2 regions of the Peribacillus sp. FSL E2-0218 genome follow, and region 2 is predicted to be linked to the other one. Evidence: predicted binding sites of a transcription regulator. Region 2 holds the regulator's gene; the other holds the start of a gene.
What was found. The regulator LexA, encoded in region 2, represses DNA repair genes until DNA is damaged. The targets are predictions, from matches to a motif close to CGAACATATGTTCG.

Region 1 (5,423 bases), 780 kb from region 2:
CTTTTGTGCTAAATTCCTAAATTGATTTTCCTCTAGGGACTGGTCGAATTGGCATACCGATTTAAAGGAACAGAAGGTACAAGGCGTTTTTTCCTTTAATTTATATGGCGTTATATCCACATCACCATCAACCATGCGATCACCAGCTTCCTGATAAATGCGGCGAACGTGGCGATTCAGCAATGAAAACTCTTCCCTGCTGGCAACTTTGGAAGCGGCGAGGAGCGATCCATCCTTTTTGAATCCTGCCGGAATGATATCGGACTTACCCGAGCTTTCGATATCAAGCGATTGATCCATCATCTGGATGACATTCGAATGATCCAGTACAAGGCCATTCATTTTAAAGCTTTTATATATCTCTTCCTCAATTTTATCCAAACTGAGCATGCCTTTTGATTTGACCACCGGGTTATGCACATGAAAATACAAAACGCCGGCCGGAATCGCTTCCTTGCCAATCAGCGAATTCGAATGAGTAACGACGATATCAAGGTAGGTCAGCATTTGCAGGGCAAGTCCATAATATACTTCACTCATGTTCAGTTCCTTTTCACTCGACTTATAATCGAGCACACGCAAATAGACTCCTTCCCCTTCCTCCGCTTTATCCACGCGATCGATCCGGCCGATCAATTCCATCTTCGTACCGTTCTTCAAGGTGAAAGTTAGCGGCGGCAGCTCTCCACTTTTCCCGAACCCAAGCTCCAAACCAACCGGAGCAAAACCGCTCACCTTGGCATGCTCGCTTAAAACCATCGAGGCACGTCCGATCACATGCTCCAATTTCCTGCTTAAATAGTGATGCCGGTTCGTACTTAACAAAATTTGGTTTTGTAATTTAGGAGCGAGTCTTTCCACTGCCATTCTGGCAAGTTCCAGGCATTGTTCAGTCGTCAATGCAGACCAAGCGATATCATGCTCCTTTAAATAATCCGAAATCATTTTCAACGCTCCATGGAACATCTCTCCGATATCCGGTGCATCCAAACGGAAAATTTGCCTTTCCCTCAATTTCAAGCCATGGGCTGCATAATGGGAAAACGGGCAGCTATTGAACATTTCCATTCGCGAAACACTCGTAAGTATGCTTTCTCCATACAATTGCTTACTGGTTTCTTCGGATAATTTCTTCGTTTTGTTCTGGTAAAAAAGGCTTGATAACACCTTAGTCGCAAAAGGTCCGGCCATTTCATCCTCTATGATGATATTATATACATCCCACCATAGCGGATGGATTGGATAGTTCCTTTTTTTGAGCTGTAATTGGGCAGCCAGATACGAGAGGGCCACATCATTATTCGCGGCATATTTCAACTGTTCCCCAGCAGGCAGATCGGATGGACCATTCATGTAATGCACATCGGAAACGTTAGGCAGCACATCCCTCACCCGCTTTAAGTAGGAAGATGGCAGCAGAGCCTTTCCTTCCTCATCGGCAAGCGGATATGATAAATAGAGAGACTCTGCAGGTGTCGTGAAAGCTTTGTACGCGGTGAACTCCTCATCAAGGAGGCGCACCTTGGAGCTTGGGGCGACGTCAAATCCACCAGCCAAAAGAACATCGCGATCACTATCGGAAAAGACCCCCTCGGAAACAGCCTTGCCCGGCAGGACCCCTTCATTCAGGCCGATAACAAAAGCCGTCTTCACATCGTCAAGCCGGGATAAATCGAGATTGGCGACAAGAACTTGGTCAATGGCAGGCGGCACTAAAGAGAACTCAAGCGATTCCAACCCGGCTTCAATGATTGTCGCAAATTGCTTCATGGAAAGCTGTTCCTCGCTTAAAAGCTCGACGAACTGGTCCAATAGGTCGACAATCGCATTCCATGCTTGTTCATGCTCTCTTGCCGAAACCAAATCGGCGGCATCTTCCGCGTCCTGTTTCAGCTTTTCCAACTTTTCCGATACATGCAATTCTTCAAGATATAAATAAAGGGCTTCGCATAATTCCCTCCCATTTTCAGCCTTCTTAACACGCTTGGAAAGCTTCAAGATGGGCTCGGTAAATAATTGCTTCATCTCATTCAGCTCTTGCTCAAGCTTCATTTCCTTATCCGTTTGGTTCCGGTCCTCCAGTTCCAGACCACGGAAGCGCCTGTACGTCCAACGATCTTTTGAAGTCCATCTGCTCCCTTTGATCCCACGGGACAATACATAGTTCTCCAGCTTATCCACCTGCTCGCGCATCCTGTCATGATTATTTTGCAGCGGAAAGAGCAGCTCCGTCTTGATTGCGCGAAATACCGGTTCATAACGCCAATATCCAGTGATGATCTCCAATGTGGATCGAATCAATTCGATTAAAGGATGATTCAGCATCGTCCGTTTCGAATCGACGAACAAGGGAATTTGATAATCGCGGAAAACGGTTTGTAAAATATCAGAATACGCTTCACCGTTCCGGACTAAAATCGCAATATCACGGAAACGGTGCCCCTTCTGCCTGACAAGCATCAAGATATCCCGGGCAACACCTTCAATTTCTGCCCTGCGGTTAACGGCCTGTGCAATTGCTACATCAGGTAAGTGCTCAAACGTCCGTACAGGACGAATTGCAAAATAAGTTTCGAGATGATCCAGTCCCGGACTCTTCCCAAACCTTTCCGTTCCCGTTAAGATCTTATCGTCTGAAATTGGGATGTCATTCCTCAACCCTGCTTGATAAAGATGATGATACAGGTTTCCCGTTTGCCTGAACAATTGCAGGTCATCCGGTGCATATTGCCTATAGGGCCGATCCAAGGTAAGTGAAACCGTCACATTCTTGCACAGCTTCATCATTTCTTCGACAATCAATAATTCCTGGGGCGTCAAGCTATAAAAGCCATCGATATAGATCTCCGCATTCTTTATATATGAAGACTCAGCCATTTTTTCGATCAGTAAAGTGAAATAGTCTTCGGAGTCGAGATATTTGCCGACCATTTCATCCTCAAACGCCTGATAGATCAATTCAAGGTCATGAAGTTTATCCTGGATGCCGCTTGCTGCCTTTGATGCTTCAGTCAAGTAGTTTTGAATATCCCGCGGCTCGATGCAATACTGCTTGAACTCAGCCAGCATTAGTTCCATCTGGGCAATGAAACCCTGCTTATCTGCAGACCGGCGAAACAGCTTGAACTCCTCTTTTTTATCATCCATTATTTTCCTTATCAGCATATTCACGCCAACACTATCCAAATGGAGGCGGCTCATTCCCCCGGTTTCCTGTAGAACCCGCCAAGCCAGCCTGCTAAAACTGAAAACCTGTGTCCGGATCATGCCGGCAAGACCTGGCGTTTTAATTAATTTATATTCAGATAGAAACGTCATCTGATCAGGAACGAGATAGATGATCGGATTGCCTTCGGGATCTTCTGCCAGTTTGGAGCGGATTTCGCCCAATACATTCGAGGTTTTCCCTGTACCTGATCTTCCCAGTAAAAAACGGAGTGACATCTCTTTTTCCCCCTTATACACCAACATTATGTCTAGATCTATCATACCAGAAAATCCTTCAACTTTTTGATGAGGATCCTTTCCAGTCAAGGACCACTTTCTATCATTTTACTGTTTCCCAATCCAAAACACCAATCGTACGTTCGCGTTTCCCCAAAAGAAAAAGCCCTCTGCTTTCTCGGGCTTTGCCAGTCATTCACCTGTAAATCTATAATTGAATTCTTTGAGCGGCCAATATCGAACATCCACCTTACCGACGACATTTTCCACTGGTATAAAGCCAAAGTGGCGGCTGTCCGCACTCTCAAGACGATTGTCACCCATGACAAAAAGCTTTCCCTTCGGAACGGTGGTCTCGTCCGTCAATTCCTTTAATGTGAAATCCCCCGTAAAATCCTGATCTGGGAATCCTTCCTTCCATTTCTCGAGATAAGGCTCATCCACTTTCCTGCCATTTACGTAAAGCCAATCATCCTTGTAACGGATGCGGTCACCTGCAATCCCGATCACTCGTTTAACATAATCTTCTTGTGAATTCGCATGAAAAACAATAATGTCAAACCGGTGAATATCGTGAATCTGATAATTGATTTTATTCACAACAAGTTTGTTGCCATCTTCTAGGGTCGGCTGCATCGACTTCCCTTCAACGTCATAGCTTGAAAAGAAAAATGTACGGATCAAGATGTAAATAACAAAAGCTATCATGGCTGCTTTTATCCAATCGGATAAAGAATTCTTGTTTGTTTTTCCCATCTCGTCAACCCCTACTACATTTATATTCTAACTTATTGTCCTTCTTCCCTCTTCATGCTTTTATTTAATCGGACTTCCAGTCTTTTTCCTACATACCAAAGGACGAATATGACGACCCCGATAATGATCGTGCGTATTGGCTTATGTATTAATGATACTAAATCGTAGCCTACGAAGCTAATCGTGAAAATCATCACCGCTTTTCCTCCTACGACCGCAAGTCCATATTGCAACGGACTGACCTTTGACAATCCCGCCACGATATTCACGATGGCCGAAGGTGTAAAAGGGAAGCAGAGCAGGATGAACAAAGGTCCGAATCCATGACTTTCCACCCAAACCATCAAACGCTGAACCTGCTTATGTTTTTGTAAAAACCGAAAAAACCTCATTTGACCATATCTTCTAATGACTAAAAAGATCAAAAATGACCCCGCTACCGCACCAATCCAGGAAAATAAAAATCCCCACCAAAGGCCAAAAGCGGTTGCATTAGCCAACACGAACACCACTAAAGGTAAAAAGGGCAAGAACGCTTCCAGCATCGGCAGTAAGATACCGGGAATCGGGCCGAATGAGCGATATTGCTGAATAAGCCCCGAAATATGATCAAGTGTAAACCACTCACGTATTGTCTCCAAGTCCATAATTATCTCCCTCGACATGCTGCCGTCAAAGCAGCATAAACTTATTAAAAAGATGTTTATTTTAGATATATCACTTTCTTCTGAAATTGCAAGAATTATTATCCATATATCTTCATACTTTCCCTATCTCAGGAAATCATAATCTTGTTAATGAAATTTTCACCATTTTTTAAAACAGCTTGCATATCGATTGAAAATACATTAGGATAATCAAACAAGAACAAATGTTCTATACGTTATAAATGTTACATATTCATAGTAAAAAAGTGTTTTGTCAGAAAGGGGCGGTCATGATGACCCGCATTCCAGAGGATGACCGGAATATGATCGAAAAAGCCATCTACCTACCGATGGTGATTACAGTCTTAAACCGGGATCTCAAAGTCATCGAAATCAGTCCGTTTAAATTAAGAAGGCCCTATTCCGAGCTAGTCGAGCACATCCTAAAAATCGTTCAGGACGATTTGGCCGAGGTTCGTCGATATCTGCGCAAGGAAAATATTAAGGTAAGTGAAATCAAACGCGATGAATCCTTCACGATGTATTGTTTTTTATACAAAGGATACGAGGAACATC
Region 2 (5,423 bases):
ACTTCTGCACTCTCTCAAACCGTTTTCGGAGGCGATCTGCAACAAAATGCTTGGAATGAACATAGTTTCCATGTAGATGAAGCGGTACCAGGTGTTATTACCATATACACAGCCTCAAAAGATGTGGAAATCCAAGTCGTATCTCCGTCTAATGAAAGGCACTCCCTTTCACCCATAGCACACTCCGCAAAAAATGAGACTTCCTTTTTTAAGGGAGCAGCCATCCAAACATTTAAAAAAAGCAAGCTGGAAATGGGTACATGGCGGGTGCGGATGAAAACGAAGTCCCCTTTGGACGCATACTTATTAACGGCACAATTTAACGAACGTGATCCGATTACATTGAGCATGCCTGGAAAAGTTAAACAAAAGGATGCCGAATTTTTCATAAAGAAACCGCTCAATGGTAAAAAGGAGCAAGTACTCACAACCTTTAAGGTTCATCTAATCGATGAATTCGGGAAGGAGATCAGCCCAACAACCTCCATGCATATAAAGGACAATGAAAATTTTACTGGAACACTTCCGGAGGTGCCTAAATCCGGTGTATATAATGTAACGATCGATGTTAAGGAAAAAGGGGCGGATGGTACTGAACGAATACGTACCCTGATTCGTTCGATCTATATTGAAAAATAGCGTGGATGCTTGGAAGATGCCTTTTCTTATAGAAGGCATTTTTTATTTTGAAAAAAGGCGGGCGGGAGAGGAAAAAGACATCAAGTACCTACGAGTGAGCAAGCCTATGGCGAATGGAATGAAGGCGAGCCTCCTCGATACTAAACATATTCACTCCGTCTTTTGTTTGGATGATCGATAGGATAATATACCAGTTTTGAGGGCGGCATAATTGCCAATGCTTGCATATCCATAAAACCAGCCCATGAAAATGCCTGCAACCAAATGTTGTCGATGACTGATGAAAATGGAAATGAATAAACCGAGACCTAATACGATGGTAGGGATGAATTTGGATGGGATATGGAACATGATCTTGACGACCTGCGTGACGATCATGATGATAGGTATCGCTATCACAGCATCCCAAAAGTTTGTATGGATAGTTGGAAAGTCCATCAGTGCACCACCTTAAGTAAGAAATTCTTCAAGCTTATTTTTTACCATGTATAAACAAAATATACTATCGTAATATTGCTGATGATTTGGCTCTAATCTTGCAGGCGAGTCCAACTAGATACCCAATTGGTTGGACGACCTGTAACCTTTCTTATCCCTCTGAATACGATATGAGTGAAGGCATGCATTAATCTACTGGAGAATCTTATCGGGAGGTCGGAATGAGCAAGGAAACGTTTATAAATGAAATTGCACCCTATGCCCTGAGAATTCATGAAGAGTTTAAAATTTTACCTTCCGTCATAATAGCCCAAGCATGTTTGGAGAGTGGATATGGGACAAGCACTTTAGCCAAGCAAGCAAAAAATATATTCGGTACGAAAGGTGACTATAAAGGCGAATCTATCATTATGCAAACAATCGAATATGTTAACGGAGCACCTGTCCAAGTAAGGAATAAATTCAGAAAGTACCCGACATGGGAGGAAAGTCTTCGCGATCTTGCCAATCTGTATGCATTCGGGACTTCGTGGAATAGAAATTTATATACGGCCGTCATCGGTGAAAAGGATTTTAAAAAAGCCCTCAAGGCAATATACGATGCAGGCTACGCCACAGACCCGAAGTATATTGAAAAACTGGTGAACCTTATAGAAACGAGCGATTTAACCAAGTTTGACTCCATGGTGGGTGAGGTCTATCATATCGTGATAAAAGGGGATACCGTTTCTGCGCTTGCCAAGGCATATGGTTCAACGCAAGTTCAGATTCAGCAATGGAACGGGCTGGCCGATCTAAACTTAATCAAAGTGAACCAAAGATTAAGAGTGAAATGAACGTTAATCGGGAGGGAGTGCTATGCACTTGCTTTCTTTTTTTTGTCTGCCGATTGCATAGTGGAAGGGAAATGTGTTCTTTTCTAGTAAAAAATAATCCTATCAAAAAATCCCTACGCATAATGAGAGAGTTCTCTACATAAATTAAGAGACAAACAAAAAAAGCGCGGTTAGCGCTTTTAGTGTATTTGCCTATATAAGCCTATCACTTTTCCGAGTATGGATACATCCCGCAGAATGATGGGCTCCATATTCGAGTTCTCTGGCTGCAGCCTTATGTAATCCGGTTCCTTAAAGAATCGTTTTACTGTGGCTTCATCATCTTCAGTCATCGCCACGACGATATCTCCATTATTGGCACTGCTCTGTTGCTTCACGATGACATAATCACCGTCATGAATTCCTGCCTCGATCATACTTTCCCCCATGATTTCAAGCATGAATACATGATCATCATGCGGTACCATGCTTTCGGGAAGCGGAAAGTATTCCTCTATGTTTTCAATTGCCGTTATCGGCATGCCGGCTGTAACTTTACCAAGTAATGGAACGTTCACGACATTGGCTTTCGGAATATTGTTAGCATCCTCCAAATTCAGGATTTCAATGGCCCTCGGTTTGGTTGGATCACGTCTAATCAGTCCTTTGCTTTCCAGGCGGGATAAATGTCCGTGTACGGTCGAGCTTGATGCAAGCCCAACTGCTTCGCCGATTTCCCTTACGGATGGCGGATACCCTTTCAGGCGAACTTCTTCTTTAATGAAATCAAGAATATCTTGCTGCCGTTTTGATAGTTTAGTCATATGTGCACCTCTTCCCCAATGTTCTTTGCTTCATTATAGCATGGAGGCCAATCCTATACAAACATAAGTTCGAATTTTGTTGTTGACTGAAACAGGTGTTCTTATTATAATTTAAATATAAAATGCGAACGAACATTCGTGTCGGAGGGATTATTCATGAAAAAATTATACAAAAATTATATTTATACGATTCTATTAGCCGGTTCAGTATTTATATTTTCAATTTTATTCTCTTGCACAATAAACGATGATCAAAAAAAGGATTTCCTTTCTATAGAAGTAAGCGAAGGCGATACCTTATGGGAAATCGCCGAAGAATATGAAGAAGCTGATTTGACAAAAAAAGAATTCATTGGTTGGATAGAAGAGCATAATGGTATCAGTGGGGATTCGATTAAACCCGGACAAGTAATCGTGATACCTGTAAAAGGGGAAAAGCTCGTTCAGAATTTGGCCAGTCAGCAGTGAAGGTAGGGTATTATGAAGGCAGTTATCTATTGTAGGGTCAGCACGGAAAAAGAGACACAGGAAACATCATTGGCAAGGCAGGAAGATGAACTAGTCAAGTTGGCCGGGAAGATGGATGTGGACGTGGTTGCGGTAATAAAAGAGCAGGCGAGCGGGTATGAGCTAAACCGTGACGGGATTTTTGATATGCTGGAGCTTTTTAAAACCAAGGAAGCTGAAGTCCTATTAATCCAGGACGAGACACGGCTTGGAAGAGGCAATGCCAAAATCGCGCTTTTCCATGTCATCCTTAAAGAAGGCGTGAAAATTTACACACTTTCGCATGATGGGGAACTTGAGCTATCGGATTCAGATGCCATGGTCATCCAAATAGTCGGGATTGTGGAGGAATATCAAAGGAAGCTACATAATTTGAAAATAAAACGCGGGATGTTAAGGGCTGTCGAAAAAGGCTACCGCCCTCAAAAAAACCTGCATAACCAAAGGAATGCAACCGGAAGGGACCGCAAGGAAATTCCTGTAGAAGAAATCATTAAACTTCGTGCGAACGGATTGACGTTTGCAGAAATTGCAGCCACCTTAAGGGGGTTTGGCTATAAAGTATCCAAGGCTACCGTGAACCGCCGTTATCTTGAGCATCAGCAAAATACAGAGGAAAGTCAATCATAGAACTTGTAATTTCGCTTCTTTTTTAATACCATGACAATATCAGCAGATATGAAGGAGCGAAATTATGCTATCAAAAGAAAAATTGGCCCGCATTAATGAACTTTCCAAAAAGGCTAAGGAAGTCGGCTTGACGGAAATGGAAGCGAAAGAGCAAACGCTATTAAGAAGCGAGTATTTAGAAACATTCAGGCGATCGATGTCCGATACGTTAGAACACGTGAAAGTGGTCGATCCTGAAGGTAATGACGTCACTCCACAGAAAATTAAAGATATTAAAGAGAAAAGAAACTTACATTAATGCTGGGACTTTCCTGACGGGAACTCTCTATTTTTAAGCTTCTTTTGGACAGTAATCCTTAAAAGAGAGTGCATTCATGTATGTATTCTCCTATTTAGTTTAATCTAAATAGGGGAATTCTTTAATTTTGGCTAAAGGATGTATAATATTGGGTATCGAATAGTGATTTTAGTTGTGATATTTAGCGGGTCACTATAATATAAAGAGGTACATTACAGGAAGGGATGTTTTACTATATGTTAGATAAATTAGATGCACTTTCTATCAATACCATTCGTACTTTATCGATTGATGCAATTGAAAAGGCTAATTCTGGCCATCCAGGGATGCCTATGGGTGCAGCGCCAATGGCGTATAAACTATGGACTGAATATATGAATCATAACCCGAAAAATCCAGAGTGGTTCAATAGAGATCGTTTCGTTCTTTCAGCAGGACATGGATCGATGCTGTTGTATAGCCTCCTGCACTTGTCTGGGTATGGCTTGACCATTGATGATTTAAAAGGGTTCCGTCAATGGGGCAGTAAAACTCCAGGCCATCCTGAATTCGGACATACTGCAGGCGTAGATGCGACTACAGGACCGTTAGGACAAGGGATCGCGATGGCAGTTGGAATGGCAATGGCCGAACGACACTTGGCAGAAAGCTATAACCGTGATTCTTATAATGTGGTCGATCATCATACATATAGCATTTGCGGAGATGGAGATTTAATGGAGGGTGTTTCTGCTGAAGCGGCATCATTAGCTGGGCATCTCCAACTTGGAAGACTTGTTGTTTTATATGACTCCAATGATATCTCCCTTGATGGAGACTTAAGTCAGTCATTCAGTGAAAGTGTAGCAGAACGTTTCAAATCCTATAACTGGCAATATATCCGAGTTGAGGATGGGAATGATCTGGAAGAAATTGCTAAAGCGATTGAAGAAGCGAAAACGGATGAAAATCGTCCAACATTAATAGAAGTGAAAACAGTTATCGGCTACGGTTCACCAAACCGTTCAGGTAAGTCAGCAGTTCATGGCGCTCCGCTTGGTTCAGATGAGCTGAAGCTGACTAAGGAAGCATATAAATGGACGTTCGAGGAAGATTTCCATGTTCCTGAGGAAGTGTATTCACATTTCAATCAAGCTTGTGTTGAAGCTGGATCGAAAAAAGAAGAAGCTTGGAACGAACTGTTCAAGAATTACAAAGAAGCACATCCTGAATTAGCCGGACAATTGGAACTGGCCATCAAAGGTGAGCTGCCTGCTGAATGGGATCAGGAAG

Region 1: a site for LexA is predicted at 3,577-3,590, ahead of addB (helicase-exonuclease AddAB subunit AddB). Genes of this name have one in related genera too.

Annotation. Positions count from the first base shown of each region.
Region 1 covers NZ_CP150304.1:1,286,636-1,292,058, reverse strand. The annotation lists gene addB (helicase-exonuclease AddAB subunit AddB) at 1-3,444, opposite strand, end outside; gene lepB (signal peptidase I) at 3,637-4,200, opposite strand; gene MHI53_RS06160 (TVP38/TMEM64 family protein) at 4,233-4,847, opposite strand; gene MHI53_RS06155 (hypothetical protein) at 5,141-5,423, shown strand, end outside.
Region 2 covers NZ_CP150304.1:2,067,277-2,072,699, forward strand. The annotation lists gene MHI53_RS10000 (hypothetical protein) at 1-639, shown strand, start outside; gene MHI53_RS10005 (hypothetical protein) at 790-1,077, opposite strand; gene MHI53_RS10010 (glucosaminidase domain-containing protein) at 1,299-1,913, shown strand; gene lexA (transcriptional repressor LexA) at 2,093-2,716, opposite strand; gene MHI53_RS10020 (LysM peptidoglycan-binding domain-containing protein) at 2,873-3,184, shown strand; gene MHI53_RS10025 (recombinase family protein) at 3,197-3,853, shown strand; gene MHI53_RS10030 (DUF896 domain-containing protein) at 3,918-4,151, shown strand; gene tkt (transketolase) at 4,388-5,423, shown strand, end outside.